2 regions of the Actinomadura meridiana genome follow, and region 2 is predicted to be linked to the other one. Evidence: predicted binding sites of a transcription regulator. Region 2 holds the regulator's gene; the other holds the start of a gene.
What was found. Region 2 encodes HrcA, which represses chaperone genes, less so after heat shock. Its sites were predicted from a motif close to TTGGCACTCTCNNNNNGAGAGTGCCAA; they were not measured.

Region 1: ABD808_RS03385 (FmdB family zinc ribbon protein) is a predicted target of HrcA. The motif match lies at 6,186-6,212, and genes of this name have one in related genera.

What each region holds. Positions count from the first base shown of each region.
Region 1 is NZ_BAABAS010000003.1:405,714-414,588, forward strand. Features, by position in the region: gene ABD808_RS03350 (MogA/MoaB family molybdenum cofactor biosynthesis protein) at 1-193, opposite strand, end outside; gene moaC (cyclic pyranopterin monophosphate synthase MoaC) at 190-669, opposite strand; gene glp (molybdotransferase-like divisome protein Glp) at 666-1,874, opposite strand; gene galU (UTP--glucose-1-phosphate uridylyltransferase GalU) at 1,877-2,791, opposite strand; gene ABD808_RS03370 (5-formyltetrahydrofolate cyclo-ligase) at 2,825-3,406, shown strand; gene ABD808_RS03375 (NAD(P)-dependent oxidoreductase) at 3,502-4,491, shown strand; gene ABD808_RS03380 (potassium/proton antiporter) at 4,595-6,079, shown strand; gene ABD808_RS03385 (FmdB family zinc ribbon protein) at 6,249-6,602, shown strand; gene ABD808_RS03390 (MMPL family transporter) at 6,974-8,875, shown strand, end outside.
Region 2 is NZ_BAABAS010000005.1:351,348-360,222, forward strand. Features, by position in the region: gene lepA (translation elongation factor 4) at 14-1,855, shown strand; gene ABD808_RS10890 (magnetosome magnetite crystal formation protein family) at 1,889-2,446, opposite strand; gene ABD808_RS10895 (hypothetical protein) at 2,600-4,006, opposite strand; gene hemW (radical SAM family heme chaperone HemW) at 4,140-5,348, shown strand; gene ABD808_RS10905 (DUF3097 domain-containing protein) at 5,375-6,199, opposite strand; gene hrcA (heat-inducible transcriptional repressor HrcA) at 6,544-7,605, shown strand; gene dnaJ (molecular chaperone DnaJ) at 7,606-8,739, shown strand; gene ABD808_RS10920 (16S rRNA (uracil(1498)-N(3))-methyltransferase) at 8,809-8,875, shown strand, end outside.

The DNA of each region.
Region 1 (8,875 bases), on a different contig from region 2:
CGACGACGTCGTAGCCGGACGCGACCGCGTCGCGCAGGACCTCCGTCACCGGGGGGCCGTCGGGGATCACCACTGGGCCGTCGACCTGGCAGCCGAGGTCTTCGAGGAGGGTGACGAGGACCGGGCCCGATTTGTCCTCGTAGACGCCCGCGGCGGCGCGGTTGGAGACGGTGACGGCCATCGCTCTGATCATCTGCGCCAGGTTCCCGTCTTCCCGCCGGTCTTCTCCTCGACCCGGACGCCGATGATCTCGGCGGCGGGATCGACGGCCTTGATCATGTCGACCAGGGCCAGGGCCGCGACGCTGACGGACGTCAGCGCCTCCATCTCTACTCCGGTGCGGTCGGCGGTGCGGGTGACGGCGGTGATCGCGACACCGTCGTCCTGGATCTCCAGGTCGACGGTGACGCCGTGCAACGCGATCGGGTGGCACAGCGGAACCAGGTCGGGGACGCGTTTCGCGCCCATGATGCCCGCTATACGGGCGACGGAAAGAGCGTCGCCCTTGGGGATGTCGCCTGCGCGCAGTAGGGCGACGCAGGTGGGTGAGAGGCGGACGAAGCCTGTTGCCGTTGCCGTGCGGGTTGAGACGTCCTTCGACGACACGTCGACCATGCGGGCGGCGCCTGTGTCGTCCAGATGGGTGAACTCGGGGCCTGTGGCGCTCATGACGGCAGCCTCATGACTTGCACGTGGGATCCGGCGGGGAGGGTTTCCACGTCCTCCGCCAGTTCGATCAGTGCGTTCGCCGAGGCCAGGGAGCGGAGCTGGTGAGAACCTTGCGTTTCGGCCATCGAGACCGTGTAGGTGCCTCGATTGAGTGACAGTTTGCCGCGCAGGTAGTGGCGGAGCCCTGCGGGTGACTTCACGTCCTCGGCCAGTACGGCGCTCACCGTCGGCAGTGGGTCTGGGGTCAGGCCCTGCATGGCGCGTAGGGCGGGACGCACGAAAACCTGGAACGAGACGTAGGCGCTCACCGGGTTCCCAGGGAGAGTGAAAATAGGAGTGCCTTCGAGGAGGCCGAACCCTTGCGGCTTGCCCGGACGCATCCGCACCTTGTGGAAACCCACCGTCCCCGTGCCGCTGAGCACTTCCTTGACGACGTCCTTGGTGCCCATGGAGACGCCGCCGGTGGTGACGATGGCGTCGGCGCGGGCGAGTTGGTCTTCGAGCATCTCCAGCACCTTGCCGGGCTCGTCCTCGACGGTGGCCTGCCGGTAGCCCACTCCCCCGGCCTCGACGACGGCGGCGGTGAGCATGTAGCCGTTGGACTCCCAGATCTGGCCCGGGGCGAGAGTTTCGCCCGGCTCGCGCAGTTCGTCCCCCGTGGCGACGACCACGACGCGCGGGCGGGGGCGGACCGGGATCCTCGCTCGTCCCACCGCGGCGATCATGCCTAGCTGGGCGGCGCCGAGGCGGGTGCCCGCGTCGACGACGACCTGGCCCGCGGTCACGTCCTCGCCCGCGCGGCGGATGTAGTTGCCGGGCGGCGCGGCCCGCCTGACCTGGACGGTGGCGTGGCCGCCGTCCGTCCACTCGACCGGGATGACCGCGTCGGCGCCCGCGGGCAGGGGCGCGCCCGTCATGATCCGGGCGGTGAGCCCGGGGCGGATCGCGGACACGCCGGTGTCGCCGGCGACGATGTCGCCGACGACGGGCAGCGTGACCGGGCCAGCCTCGGTGGCCCCCGCGATGTCGGCCGCGACGACGGCGTAACCGTCCATCGCGGAGTTGTCGAACGGCGGCAACGGCACCGGCGCGGACACGTCCTCGGCGAGCACCGCGCCCTGCGCCTCCAGCAGCGCGAGGTCGAGCGGCGGCAGCGGTGCCACGCTGCCGAGGATCTCCGTCAGGTGCTCGTCGACCGTTCGCATCGTCACCCGTTCGCGCCGTCCTGTTCGCGGACGAACTCGCGCAACCACGGGATGAACTCCGGCGCCAGATCGGGGCGTTCGGCGGCGAACTGGACGACCGTGCGCAGGTACTCGAGCTTGTTGCCCGTGTCGTAGCGGCGGCCGCGGAACTTGATCCCGTAGACGCCGCCGCCCTGGTCGGCGGGCATGTCGGCGAGGGTCCGCAGCGCGTCGGTCAACTGGATCTCGCCGCCGCGCCCGGGCGGGGTCTTCTCCAGGACGTCGAACACCGCCGGGTCGCAGACGTACCGGCCGATGATGATCCAGTTGCTGGGCGCCTCCTCCACGGCGGGCTTCTCGACAAGGTCGGAGATCTGGACGACGTCGTCCTCGTCGGTGGGATCGATGGCCGCGCACCCGTAGGCGGAGACCTGGTCGGGCTCGACCTCCATCAGCGCGATCACGCTGCCGCCGCGCCGCTGCCGCACCTCGATCATGCGGCGCAGCAGGTTGTCGCGGGCGTCGATCATGTCGTCGCCGAGCAGCACCGCGAACGGCTCGTCGCCGACGTGCTGGCGGGCGCAGTGCACGGCGTGCCCGAGCCCGCGCGGCTCGCCCTGCCGCACATAGTGCATGATCGCCAGGTCACTGGACTCGTGAACGGCGTTCAGGCGCTCCTCGTCGCCCTTGGCGCGCAGGGCCTCCTCCAGCTCGTAGGCTCGGTCGAAATGGTCCTCGATCGACCGTTTGCTGCGGCCAGTAATCATCAACACGTCGCTGAGGCCGGCGTCGACCGCCTCCTCGACGACGTACTGGATCGCCGGTTTGTCGACGATGGGCAGCATTTCCTTGGGGGTCGCCTTGGTGGCGGGCAAGAATCGGGTACCGAGCCCCGCCGCCGGGACGACCGCCTTGAGCACTGGTGCAGAGTCGGCCATGTACAGACCCTAGCCATCCGTGAGGACAGCAGCGTGCACGACATCACCTCGAAGACCAGCATGCGGGCCGAGTTGCTCGCCGAACGTGCGACAATGCCGCCCGCCGCCCGCGCCGCGGCGGGACGTTCGATCAGGGACGCGCTGCTGTCCGTCCCGGAGATCGAGATGGCCGGGACGGTCGCGGCATACGTCTCGATCGACACCGAACCGGAGACGCGCGGCTTGCTCTTCGCCTTGTGGAAACGCGGCACATACGTGCTCCTCCCCCTGCTGCTACCGGACGGCGACCTGGACTGGGCGTCCTACGAGGGCCCCGACTCGCTGGTCTCCGGGTCGCGCGGGTGCCTGGAGCCGTCCGAGCCGCCACGCGGGGTGGGCGCCGTGGCCAGCGCGGACGTCGTCCTCGCCCCCGCCCTGGCCGCCGATCGGACCGGGACGCGGCTCGGGCGCGGCGGCGGCTCCTTCGACCGGACGCTCGCGCGTGTCGGACCAGCGATTCTGACCGTAGCGCTGCTGTACGACACTGAGCTGGTCCCGACGCTCCCCGCCGAACCGCACGATCAGCGCGTCCGGGCCGCCGTGACGCCGTCCGAGGGGCTGGTCCGGCTGGGCTGAGCGCCTCCCGGGCCGTCCGGTGACCTGCGCACGAGCCCGTCCGGCCGGGCCTCGTAGGGTTGCAGGGCAAGATCGTCCGGAATCGGGAGGTTCGCATGACGGAGCCGTGGCGGATCCTGTCCCTGCCGCCCATCGCGGAGGACGTCGTCCAGGGGCTGTTCGCTCCGCTCGGGGACGCGGCGGAGGTGACGTTCCCGCAGGTCAGGGATCGTGCCGGGCTGCTCGCCGCGCTCCCGGGGGCCGACATCGTGATCGCCGACTTCGCGGGACGGCTCGCGCTGGACGCGCAGGCCGTGGCCGCCGCCTCGCGGTTGGCGTTCGTGCAGATGCCCGCGGTCGGAACGGACAGCATCGACGTCGCCGCGCTCACGGCGGCAGGCGTGCCCGTGGCCAACGCGGCGGGCTTCAATGCGCGCGGCGTCGCCGAATGGGCGCTCGGCGCTGCGCTCGCACTGTGCCGCAACCTTGCCTGGGGTGACCGGGCCGTTCGCGCGGGCGGCTGGCCGCAGCAGGAGATGGTCGCGCGAGGGCCACGGGAGATCCACACACAGCGCGTCGGCATCGTGGGTTTCGGTTCGATCGGCTCTGAGACGGCGCGGTTGTTCGCGGCGCTCGGCTGCACGGTGTCGTATTGGACGAGGCGGAAGCGACCGGACGCCGTCGCCACGTACCGCAAGTTGGACGACCTGATGGCCGTGTCGGACATCCTCGTCCTAGCTCTGCCGCTGACACCGGAAACCAGGGGTCTGATCGGTCCCGAACGTCTCGCCCTACTGCCGGACAACGCTTTGCTGGTGAACGTGGCTCGCGGGGGCATCGCGCCTGACGACGCCGTCCTGGACGTACTCAATTCGGGACGGTTGGCAGGCGCGGCCCTAGACGTCTACGACGAGGAACCACTGCCGCTCGACCATCCGCTGCGTTCGCATGAGGACGTTCTGCTCTCACCGCACACGGCGGGAGGGTCCGTCCAGTCGCAGCTGGAACTCGTGGTGAGGGTCCGCGACAACGTCACCGCGGCCGTACTGGGGCAGGACGTGCGGAACGTGGTGAACGGGGTAAATCCGCAGGTCAGGCGGCGATAGCCGACCTTTACGACATGCCGTCACTCAACCGTAAATACACGATCCACCGTTTAATCTGTAGGATTCCTCAAAGATCAACTTTGACGACCCCGAAGGGCGGGATGTGCATCTCGACATCTGGCTACTCCTCGGGGCCACGCTCGTACTCTGCGCCATCGTCGCGGTCAGGCTGTCGCACAAGGCCGGCCTGCCGACCCTGCTGGCGTACATGGGCCTCGGCCTTCTCATCGGCGAGTCCGGCCCCGCCCACATCAGCTTCGACGACGTCGAGCTCGCCGAGACGCTCGGGCTGGCCGCCCTCGTCCTGATCCTCGCCGAGGGCGGCGTCACCACCAGCTGGCGGCACGTCCGGCCCTCGGTGCCCGCGGCGCTCAGCGTGTCCACAATCGGCACGCTGATCAGCATCGGCGTGGTCGCGGGCGCCGCCATGTGGCTGGTCGGCCTGGACTGGCGGCCCGCGTTCCTGCTCGCCGCCGTGCTCGCCCCGACCGACGCCGCGGCCGTGTTCTCGGTACTGCGACGGCTGCCGTTGCCGTCGCGGCTGAGCGGGCTGCTGGAGGCCGAATCCGGCTTCAACGACGCGCCCGTCGTCATCATCGTGGTGACGCTCAGCGCGCACACCGCCGCGCCCAACCTCGCCGAACTCCTTGGCGTGATGGTGTACGAGCTGGTCGCGGGCGGGATCATCGGCATCGCGATCGGGTGGCTCGGGGCACAGGGTCTGCGCCGCATCGCGTTGCCCGCGTCCGGTCTCTACTCCATCGCGGTTCTGTCGTTGACGGTCGCCTCCTATGGCGCGGCGACGCTGCTTCATTCCAGTGGGTTCCTCGCCGTGTATGTCAGTGCGGTCGTGCTAGGCAACGCGCGGCTGCCGCACCGTCCCGCTACACGTGGCTTCGCTGAAGGCATTGGCTGGCTCGCCCAGATCGGGTTGTTCGTGATGCTGGGCTTGCTCGCCTCCCCCAGCGAGCTTCCTGGCCAGATCGTGCCCGCGCTCGTCATCGGATCTGTCTTGTTGCTGGTCGCCCGCCCGCTGTCGGTCGTGCTTTCCACGATCGGGTTCAAGCTGTCGTGGGGCGAGAAGATGTTCGCGTCTTGGGCGGGGCTGCGTGGGGCCGTCCCGATCGTCCTCGCCACCATCCCGATGGTGCAGGACGTGGAGAGCGCGGGTCGGTTGTTCGCGATCGTCTTCAACATCGTCGTGGTGTTCACGCTCATCCAGGGCCCCACGCTGCCGCTGGCCGCGCGCCTGTGCCGGTTGAAGAGCGACCAGCAGACCCGGGAACTGGACGTGGAAGCGGCGCCGTTGGAGGAACTCCACGCCGACCTGCTGGAAGTCCGGATACCGTCCGACTCCATGCTGAGCGGCGTCGAGATTTTCGAGCTTCGGTTGCCGCCTGGTGCGTCCGTCACGCTCGTTGTGCGGAACGGGTCCAGCTTCGTGCCGGAACCCACCACGCCCTTGCACGCGGGTGACACCCTGCTGGTCGTGACCACTGCCGCCGTACGCGACGCCACCGAACGCCGTCTGCGCGCGGTCAGCCGCAAGGGTCGCCTGGCGGGCTGGTTCGGAGAGACCGGAACCTGACATCCTGGCCCACGGCCGATCATCGAGTGGTGATCGGGCGGTGATCGGGTGATGATCGGCCGTGGGAACAGGCCGGGGGCGATTCCTGTTCCAAGCATCGGTACCATTAGCAGTCGTTAACACTGAGTGCCAGTCCGGGACCGCCGGGCTGAGTCAGCGAGGAGGAACCGTGCCGACGTATCAGTACGTTTGCACCGAGTGCGGCGAGCCTCTCGAGGTCGTGCAGAAGTTCAGCGACGACGCGCTGACCGAGTGCCCGGCGTGCGAGGGCAAGCTCCGCAAGGTCTTCTCGGCGGCCGGGATCATCTTCAAGGGTTCCGGGTTCTACCGCACCGACAGTCGTAGCTCCGGCAAGAGTTCGACGTCGGGAGCCTCGTCCACGACCTCGTCGTCGAGCAGTGAGTCGTCCAAGTCGGACTCCTCTTCCTCGTCGTCGTCTTCGACCTCGTCCGGTGGCGACTCGTCTGGTGGCGGCTCCTCGTCCTCCGGCAGTTCGTCCTCGTCCTCCGAAAAGGTCGCCTGACCTCAGACGGACCACCCGTCCGACCGGAGACCGCCCGCCGGACCCACGAACCGGCAGGCGCACCCTCCGGTCTTTGGCATGCCCTCGATACGCGGATGTTCAGTTCACGTGCGGCTTCTACATCTCAAGAGGTAGCCGCGCGGACACTCGTGCCCCTCACGGTGTAGCAAGGTTCCCGCCTCACGCTGGAGGCGCGCTCTGGCACGTTCCCGGACGATTGAGGGGACGGGGGACGGTTCGCACGCATCCTCTCCCAAGTAGCGCGAATTTCGCGATACTACTTGACATGTCTCGACGATCGAGAGATTCTACTCAACGCGACATATCTCGATATGCCCGGATCGGCGGGACAGGATGCACAGGAGAGGAACATGAGCGAACAGAGCCCGGCTCCCCCCAGGTCACGGACACACCGTTTGGCCGGACTCATCGCCGGACGGCGAACCAAATGGGCCGTCCTGGCCCTCTGGATCGTCCTGCTGCTCGCCCTCGGGCCGCTGGCCGGCAAGCTCGGCGACGTCGAGGAGAACGACGCGGCGGCCTGGCTCCCCGGCGGAGCCGAGTCGACGCAGGTCGTCGAGCTGGAGAAGCAGTTCCGCAAGGACGAGATGATGGTCGCGGTCATCGTCTACGAGCGTTCCGGCGGAATCACCGCCCAGGACCGTGCGAAGGCCGCCGCGGACATCCCCGGGTTCCAGAAACTGCCCGGCGCGCAGAAGGCGCAGGGACCGTTCCCGTCCAAGGACGGCAAGGCCCTCCAGACGCTGGTACCCCTCACGGATGAGGACTTCACCGGCGCCGTAGACGGGGCACGCGACATAGCCAAGCGCGGACCTCCCGGACTGACCTCGCACGTCGCCGGACCCGCAGGAATGGCCGCCGACCAGTTCAAGGTCTTCGACACCATCGACGGCTTCTTGCTCATGGCCGCAGGCAGCGTGGTCATCGTGCTGCTGCTCATCATCTACCGCAGTCCGGTTCTGTGGTTCGTCCCCGTACTGAGCGCGGTCTTCGCGCTGGGGCTCGCCCAATCGATGGTGTATCTGCTCGCCAAGTACGGAGACCTCACCGTCAACGGTCAGAGCGCTGGAATCCTCACCGTTCTTGTCTTCGGAGTGGCCACCGACTACGCGCTACTGCTCGTCGCGCGTTATCGAGAGGAACTCCATCGGCACGAGGACAGGCACGAGGCCATGGCGTACGCGCTGCACCGCGCGGGCCCGGCGCTCATCGCGTCCGCCGCCACCGTCGCCGTCGGACTGCTGTGCCTGCTGCTCGCCGAGATGAACTCCACTGCCGGAATGGGTCCGGTGGCCGCCGCAGGGGTCATCACGGCCCTCGCCGCTATGACGACCCTCCTGCCCGCGCTCCTCGTCATCTTCGGCCGCTGGCTGTTCTGGCCACTGATCCCCCGGTACGACGCGAAGTACCTGGAGCCGGAGGCGTACGAAGCCGAACACGGCATCTGGAGCCGAATCGCCGCCATGGTGGGACGTCGCCCGCGCGCGCTCTGGGCCGCCACCATGCTCGGCCTGATCGTCCTCACCCTCGGCCTGGGCTCACTCAAGGCGGACGGGCTCTCGGACGCCGGGCAGTTCACCGGACGGCCCGACTCGATCAAGGGCTCCGAGATCATCTCCCGGCACTTCGCCGCGGGATCGGGCGCCCCGGCCGTCGTCATCGGCAAGGCCTCGGCGTCCGACCGGATAGCGGAGACCGTCCGCGGCACGTCCGGCATCGCCGAGGTCGGTCCACCGATCACGGCGAACGGCCAGGTCAAGTATGAGGCGACGCTGAAGGACTCGGCCGACAGCCAGGCGGCACGCGCGACCATCGACCGGTTGCGGACGGGCGTGCACGCCATCCCGTCGGCGGACGCCAAGGTCGGCGGCATGACCGCGACGTCCCTCGACATCAAACGGGCCTCCACCCGCGACAACAAGGTGATCATCCCGATCGTCCTCGGCGTGGTGTTCGTGATCCTCATGCTGCTGCTGCGCGCCGTCGTCGCGCCGCTGCTGATGATGGGCACCGTGGTGCTGTCGTTCCTCGCCTCGCTCGGCGCCTGCGCGCTGATCTTCGAGCACGTCTTCGACTTCGAGGGCACCGACTCGGGATTCCCGCTGCTCGCGTTCATCTTCCTGGTCGCGCTCGGTGTCGACTACAACATCTTCCTGATGCACCGCGTCCGGGAGGAATCGCAGTTGCTCGGCACGCGCCGCGGCATCCAGCGTGGGCTCACCGTCACCGGCGGTGTGATCACCTCGGCGGGC
Region 2 (8,875 bases):
GAAACGGACCCCGGTGCCAGCGCCTCAGCCTGACAAGACCGATCCCGCGATCATCCGCAACTTCTGCATCATCGCGCACATCGACCATGGCAAGTCGACCCTCGCGGACCGGATGCTCCAGTTGACGGGCGTGGTAGAGGAGCGCCAGATGCGCGCGCAGTACCTCGACCGCATGGACATCGAGCGTGAGCGCGGGATCACGATCAAGAGCCAGGCCGTCCGGCTGCCGTGGACGTCCGGCGGCGTCGACCACGTCCTGAACCTGATCGACACGCCGGGGCACGTCGACTTCTCCTACGAGGTGTCGCGGTCGCTCGCGGCGTGCGAGGGCGCCGTCCTGCTGGTGGACGCCGCGCAGGGCATCGAGGCGCAGACGCTCGCCAACCTGTATCTGGCGCTTGAGGCCGATCTGCACCTGATCCCCGTCCTCAACAAGATCGACCTTCCGGCGGCGCAGCCCGACAAGTACGCCGAGGAGCTGGCCGGGATCATCGGCTGCGACCCCGGTGACGTGCTGCGGGTGTCCGGCAAGACGGGCGAGGGCGTCCGCGAGCTGCTCGACAAGGTCGTGGCGGAGGTCCCGGCGCCGGTCGGCGACCCGGACGGCCCGGCCCGCGCGCTGATCTTCGACTCGGTGTACGACACCTACCGCGGGGTGGTGACCTACGTCCGGATCATGGACGGGCACCTGTCGCGCCGCGAGAAGAGCCTGATGATGTCGACCGGGGCCGCGCACGAGACCCTGGAGGTCGGCGTGATCTCCCCGGAGCCGAAGCCGGTGCGGGGCCTCGGCGTCGGCGAGGTCGGCTATCTGATCACCGGGGTGAAGGACGTCCGGCAGGCGCGGGTCGGCGACACCGTGACCGGCGCGTCGCGGCAGGCGGCCGAGGCGCTCAGCGGCTACCGCGACCCGAGGCCGATGGTGTTCTCCGGCCTGTATCCGGTGGACGGCGACCAGTATCCCGAGTTGCGCGACGCCCTCGACAAGTTGCGCCTGAACGACGCCGCGCTGGTCTACGAGCCGGAGACGTCGGCGGCGCTCGGGTTCGGGTTCCGCTGCGGGTTCCTCGGGCTGCTGCATATGGAGATCGTCCGGGAGCGGCTGGAGCGCGAGTTCGACCTGTCGCTGATCTCGACGGCGCCGAACGTGGTGTACCGGGTGGTCATGGAGGACGGGTCGGAGCACACCGTCACCAACCCCAGCGAGTTCCCCGAGGGCAAGATCGGCAGCGTGTACGAGCCGGTGGTGAAGGCGACGCTGCTGTCGCCGTCCGAGCACATCGGCGCGATCATGGAGCTGTGCCAGGGGCGACGCGGCGCGCTGCTCGGCATGGACTACCTGTCGGAGGACCGCGTCGAGATCCGCTACATGCTGCCCCTCGCCGAGATCATCTTCGACTTCTTCGACCAGTTGAAGTCGCGGACCCGCGGGTACGCCTCGCTGGACTACGAGCCGAGCGGGGAGCAGGAGGCCGACCTGGTCAAGGTCGACATCCTGTTGCAGGGCGAGTCGGTGGACGCGTTCAGCCAGATCGTCCACCGCGACAAGTCCCGCGAGTACGGGCTGATGATGACGGCCAAGCTCAAGGAACTCATTCCGCGCCAGCAGTACGAGGTGCCGATCCAGGCGGCGATCGGCGCGCGCATCATCGCCCGGGAGAACATCCGCGCCATCCGCAAGGACGTCCTCGCCAAGTGCTACGGCGGCGACATCTCCCGCAAGCGGAAACTGCTGGAGAAGCAGAAGGAGGGCAAGAAGCGGATGAAGACCATCGGGCGGGTGGACGTCCCGCAGGAGGCCTTCGTCGCGGCCCTGTCCACGGGCGGCGAGCCGGGCGACAAGAGCAAGAAGTAGCCGCCCGACCCTCGGCCGCGCCCTGGGGCGCAACTACTTCTTCAGCAGTGGCCAGGCCACGACGGACGGCACGCGCCGGAACTCACCGCGGTTGGCGGCCCGTCCGGCGTAGACGAGGAAGAACATCACGACGGCCGTGAAGATCAGCGGCACCCAGATGAGCAGCCCGATGGCCAGCGACAGCAGGCCGAAGACGAACCAGACCGCGATCGCCGCGATGCTCATGTTGAGGCCCTGCACCGCGTGCCTGCGCGCGAACGGCGAACGCGCCTTGCCGACGTAGACGACGGCGGGCGCGACGGCGCTGACGACGAACTGGCCCACGTACGCCATCAACGACCACGTCTTTTCCTCGTCGGTGACGGGACCGGTGTGGTCGGGCATCTGGGGGGCGTTACCGCCCTGCTGTGGCTGCTGCTGCCAGCCCGAGCCGCCGGGCTGCTGTGGCGGAGGCTGCTGGCCCTGCTGTTGACCCTGTTGCTGGCCGGGCTGCTGCTGCCACATGTTGTTTCCGGGCTGCTGCCACGGGGCCTGCTGTTGCCATCCGGGCTGCTGCCCCTGGCCGGGCGACGGGGGAGGCCCGTGGGCCATGGCGGACGTCCTCTCCTGGTGCGCCGTGCGAGCTATGGACGAATTGTATGACTCCTTCGACGCGCCCGGAGTTCGTAAGGTTTCCCGCGATCCCCGGGCCCGTGGCCGTTTCGCGCCACGGGCCCGGTTCACGCGATCCAGGACAGGACGGAATCAGGGACGCCACACCACGGCGGACGGCTTCTCCCGCGTGACCGCCACCGAGCCCTTCCAGCCGATGGACGAAGACTGCGGCAGGTACGAGTCGTCCAGGAAGAACCCCCGGTTGAGGGACGTGACCGTGGCCGGTGCGCCGTTGTCCCCGACCCCGATCGGACGGCGGAGCGCCTCGATCGACGCGATGTCGGCGACCGTCGTCCCAACCGGCAACTCGACGGTGGTCGCGACGGCGCCGTCACGGTCGATCGACCAGGTCGGCTGGTCGTGGTCGGACCTGTAGAGCGTGGACGGGTCGTCCTTGAGGCGGACGCCGAGCGCCACGCCCGGCACGGAGCCCGACCCCGTCGGCGAGCCGGTCTTCTTGTCGAACTCGACGAAGAGGTAGGTGCGCTGGTCGCCGACCTCGCGTGTCGCGGGGTCGGAGGGCGACTCGATCTTCCCTTCGCGGACCATCTCCTGTGCCGCGATGCGGTACGTCCAGGGCTCGCGGTCCATGACGACCTCGCGGGCGCGGCCGTCCGGGCGCGTCGGGGACGCGTCGAGCAGGAACCGCAGCGGCGACTTCGGCGTGATCACGTCGCACATGTTGTTGTTGGACGTGCACGTTTGCAGCAACGGATGGTCGCCCTCGTACCGCCCGTGGAACTTGAGCGTCTGGTGCTCGGGCGCCTGGTACACGCCGGTGTCGTCGACGCGGTTCCCGGAACGGTCCACCTCGACCCGGTAGATCCATTCGATGTCGGTGGTCCGGCCCCAGCGGGCCATCAGCGCGGGCGTGTCGGTGCCGCCGTCCTCGTTGCTCCACACGACCGAGTACTCGAGGATCCGGTGGCCGGGCGCCGCGGCGGCCTTCGTCTCGTGCCAGGCGACGAGTGGGGTGTCGGTGGTGGAGTTCTGGTACGGGTTGCCGAGCGAGCCGAGCGTCCTTCCGACGACGATCGGCGCGTGCCGCAGGGCGACCGCGTCCGCGCCCCCGGACGGCACCTCGACGCGGGGCCGCCGCAGGGTCACGCGGCGGGCGGTGGCCGCGCTGCCCTTCGCGAACCGCAGCGCGACCTTGTGCCTGCCCGGACGGACATGCCCGAGGCCGAGGCTCCGGGCCACCGGCTCGGACGACGGGACGACGAGGTCGGTCACGTGCCGTCCGTCCACCGAGATCGCCACGACGGCGGATTCGGCGCCCTTCCGAGCCCAGGAGACGCCCGGCGCGGACGCGGCGAAGGAGATCACTGCCTCCCCGTCCCGCCGGGCGGTGAACGACAGCGACTTCGTGGACCCGTTCCGTTGGACGTTGATCACGCCGGGGGCGGCGGACGCGGGGGAGACGGTGAGGAGGAGGGGAGCGCCGACGACGGCGACGCCTGTCAATGCGAGTACGGCCTGACGAGCACGTTTTCCCATGATCAGCGAAGTTAGGCAGCGTGTCTTGCGCGCCGGTGAAGTCCAGGCCCCGCGCAGGTGTCGGATTCATGAGGCCCGACCCGCTCTGACCGGGCAGGACGGGGCAGGGGCTTGGGCAGGGCAGACTTGAGGCGTGCCCTCGACCCTTCCTGATGGCGATCCCGTCCCCGCGGACGGCACGTTGCCCAGCCGCTCCCTCGACGGCCTTGGGACGCGCCCTTTCGCGTTCTACGTGCATGTCCCGTTCTGCGTGACGCGGTGTGGCTACTGCGACTTCAACACCTACACCGCGACGGAACTCGGACCGGGAGCGAGCCGCGACACCTACGCCGACACCGCCATCGCGGAGGTGCGGATAGCCCGTCGCGTCCTGGGCGACGTGGACCTGCCCGTCGAGACGGTCTTCGTCGGTGGCGGCACTCCCACACTGCTACCGCCCGAGGATCTAGGACGCGTCCTGGACGCGATCGACAAGGAATTCGGGCTCGCGCCGGGCGCGGAGGTCACCACGGAGGCCAATCCCGAATCGGTGGACGAGTCCTATGTGGGAAGGCTGCGCGAAGCCGGTTTCACGCGCGTCTCGTATGGCATGCAGAGCGCGCGCGAGCATGTTCTGGCCGTCCTGGAGCGCAGCCATACGCCGGGCCGCGTCCCGCAGGTGGTGGAGTGGACGCGCAAGGCCGGATTCGAGCACATCAACCTCGACCTCATCTACGGCACGCCAGGGGAGACCCACGCCGACTGGAAGGGCTCCCTGGAGGCGGCCCTGATGGCGGAGCCCGACCACGTCTCGGCGTACGCGCTCATCGTCGAGGACGGCACCCGCCTGGCGGCACAAGTACGGCGCGGCGAGTTGGCCGCCCCCGATGACGACGCCATGGCCGACCGCTACCTGATCGCTGACGAAATGCTGTCCGCGCACGGCCTGCACTGGTACGAGATATCCAACTGGGCCACCGGACCGTCCGCCGTCTGCCGCCACAACCTGCTCTATTGGACGGGCGCCGACTGGTGGGGCGTCGGGCCGGGCGCGCACAGCCATGTCGGCGGCACCCGCTGGTGGAACGTCAAGCACCCCGCCGCCTACGCCACCCGCCTCGCCGAGGACGTTTCCCCCGCGCACGCCAGGGAGATCCTGGACGACGACGACCGCCGCGTCGAGCGGATCATGCTGGAACTGCGGCTCGCCGACGGCTGCCCGTCCACCCTCCTGGACGACACCGCCGCGCGGCGGGCGATCGACGACGGGCTGATCGAGCCCGTCCCCTACGAGCGGGGCCGCGCGATCCTCACCCGACACGGACGGCTCCTCGCCGACGCCGTCGTCCGAGACCTGGTCTAACGCGAAACCCGCTCGCCTAGGGGGCTCTAGGGGACTGTCACAAAGTCGATGAGTTCTTCGACCCGTCCCAACAGGGCGGGCTCCAGATCCGCGTAACTGTTGACCGAAGCCAGAATGCGTTTCCAAGCCGCACCCGTGTTGTCGCCCCAACCCAGTTCGGCGATGACGCCCTCCTTCCACGGGATGCCGCGTGGGACGCGCGGCCAGGCGCGGATCCCCACCGACGCGGGCTTGACCGCCTCCCAGATGTCGATGAACGGATGCCCCGTGATCAGGACGTGCGGCGACGACACCCGCGCCGCGATCCGGGACTCCTTGGAGCCGTCCACCAGATGGTCGACGAGGACGCCGAGGCGGCGGTCGGTGTCAGGGCCGAACTCCTCGACGATGGGGGGCAGGTCGTCCACGCCTTCGAGGTACTCCACGACGACGCCCTCGACCCGCAGGTCGTGGCCCCAGATCTTCTCGACCAGCTCCGCGTCGTGGACGCCCTCCACGTAGATGCGGCTCTCCTTCGCCACCCGGGCCCGCAGCCCCTGGACGGCGATCGACCCGGACGCCGACCGCGCCCGCCCGCGCGACGCCGCGTCCGGCGGCGCGGGCCGGACGAGCGTGACCGGTTTTCCGTCGATCAGGAAACCCGACTTGGTCAGCGGGAACACCCGCCGCTTGCCGAACCGGTCCTCCAGCGTGACGCCGGTTTTGTCGCAGCCGACGACCGCGCCGCAGAACCCGCTGTCGGGGTCCTCGGCGACGAGCCCCGGTTCGGCCGGGACCTCGGGGATCTGGCCCTTGCGCGGCCGACGCCAGTCACCGGCCAGCACGTCGTTTCCATAGTTCTTACTCCGCACGGATCCGCACATTAACCCGGACGGACGCCCAGGTGGCGTCGTCCCTCGTCTCCCGGCGTGGCGCGAACGGCCACGGGTCGCCCACGGGTCGCCCACGGGTCGCCCACGGGGCGGCCACCGGACGGACGGTCGGCGCGAATCGGTGGCGGAGTCCAAGGAGATAAGATCGCGCAGCCGTACGGGTCCGGGCGGACCCTCCAGAGTGCGGCCTCCGGGCCGTACACTTGGCACTCGGGAGCAAGGAGTGCCAGTCGGTGCGGTGACGCTCACCGGACCGGCCGCCCGGCACGGCGGGGCGGTCCGAGCCGACCGCTCGGGCCCGGCGGGACGAAGGAGGTGATCGGGTGCTGGACGACCGGAAGCTCGCGGTCCTGCGCGCCATCGTGGAGGACTTCGTCTCCACCAACGAACCGGTGGGCTCCAAGGCCCTGACCGACCGGCACAACCTCGGGGTGTCCCCGGCCACCATCCGCAACGACATGGCGGTCCTGGAGGAGCAGGGGTACATCACCCAGCCCCACACCAGCGCCGGGCGCGTCCCCACCGACAAGGGCTACCGGCTGTTCGTCGACCGGCTGTCCACGATCAAGCCGCTGTCGGTCGCCGAGCGCCGCGCGATCGAGACGTTCCTGTCCGGCGCCTACGACCTCGACGACGTCGTCGGCCGCACGGTGCGGCTCCTCGCGCAGCTCACCCGGCAGGTCGCCGTCGTGCAGTACCCGTCGCTGACCCGCTCGTCGGTGCGGCACGTCGAACTCGTCCCGGTCGCCGAGGGCCGGTTGCTGCTCGTCCTGATCACCAACACCGGGCGGGTGGAGCAGCGGGTGATCGACGTCCCGCCGCACGGCTCCGGCGGGTCCGGCGGGCCGTCCGCGCAGAGCAAGCCGGACGCGCTCTCGGAGGAATCGATCGGGCACCTGCGGGCGTTGCTGAACACGTGTCTCGACGGGCTCGGTCTCGGCGACGTCCCGACGGCGCTCGTCGACCTGCCGAACAAGGTGACCCCCGACGAACGGCCGCTCGCGGCGGCGGTCCTGTCGGTGCTGCTTGAGACACTGGTCGACAAGCACGAGGAGAAGATCGTTTTCGCGGGTGCGGCGAACCTCGCCGCAGTGGACTTCTCGCAGAGCCTGCGGGACGTCCTGGTGGCGCTGGAGGAGCAGGTGATCCTGATGCGGCTGCTCGGCGAGACCGGCGACTCCTCTAAGGTTACGGTGCGGATCGGCACCGAGAACCCCGACCTGGGGCTCCGGTCCACCTCGGTCGTCGCCGCCGACTACGGCGTGGGCGACCTCACCCTGGCCCGGCTGGGAGTGCTCGGGCCTACACGCATGGATTACCCCAGCACGATGGGAGCGGTACGGGCAGTGGCACGCTACGTGGGACAGATCCTGGCGGGGTCGTAAGTGGCCAACGACTACTACGCGACCCTGGGCGTCCGGCGGGACGCCAGCCCCGACGAGGTCAAGAAGGCCTATCGGCGGCTCGCGCGGGAGCTCCACCCGGACGTCAACCCGGATCCGGAGACCCAGGACAGGTTCAAGGAGATCACCCAGGCGTACGAGGTGCTCTCCGACCCGAAGAAGCGCGAGATGTACGACCTCGGCGCCGACCCGTTCGCGCCGAGCGGCGGCGCGGGCGCCGGCGGGTTCGGCGGCGCCGGGTTCCCGTTCAGCGACATCATGGACGCCTTCTTCGGCACCGCGGCGTCCCGGGGCCCCCGGTCCAGGGCGCGGCGCGGCCGCAACGCGACGCTGCGGGTCGAACTCGACCTGAGCGAGACCGCGTTCGGCACGACCCGCGAGCTGTCCATCGACACCGCGGTCGCCTGCACCAGCTGTGAGGGCTCGGGCTGCGCGCCCGGCACCCACCCCGACACGTGCGACACCTGCCACGGCCGGGGCGAGGTCCAGCAGGTCCAGCGGTCGTTCCTCGGCCAGGTCATGACGGCCCGGCCGTGCCCCGCGTGCGGCGGGTTCGGCTCGGTGATCCGCAACCCGTGCACCGAGTGCTCCGGCGAGGGCCGCGTCCGCACCCGCCGGACCGTCAAGGTCAAGATCCCGGCCGGGGTGGAGAACGGCATCCACATCCAGCTCGCCGGGGAGGGCGAGGTCGGCCCCGGCGGCGGCCCGCCCGGCGACCTGTTCCTGGAGATCGTGGAGAAGGCCCACGCGATCTACGAGCGGGAGGGCGACGACCTGCACTGCACGGTCGAGATCCCGATGACGGCGGCGGCGCTCGGCACCAGCGTCAGCATCGAGACCCTGGACGCCACCGAGAGCGTCGACATCAAGCCCGGCACCCAGTCCGGGCAGGTCATCACGCTGTACAACCGGGGCGTCCGGCATCTCAACGAGAGCGGCCGCGGTGACCTGATGATCCATGTGAACGTGGAGACGCCGAACCGGCTCGACGAGGAGCAGGAGGAGCTGCTGCGGCGGCTCGCCACGCTGCGCGGCGAGGAACGTCCGCCCGGCAAGTTCGCGCCGGGCCAGCGCGGCATGTTCTCCCGCATCAAGGACGTCTTCAACCAGCACTGAAGAGCGGCGGCGGAGGCCTACCAGGAAGGACTCCGCGGCCCCTCCAAACACGGTGATTAGGGATTCCGCATGAGCCCGCCGGTGTTCCTCGCCGGGACGGACGCGCTGGAACGCGGCAGCGTCGTCCTCGACGGCC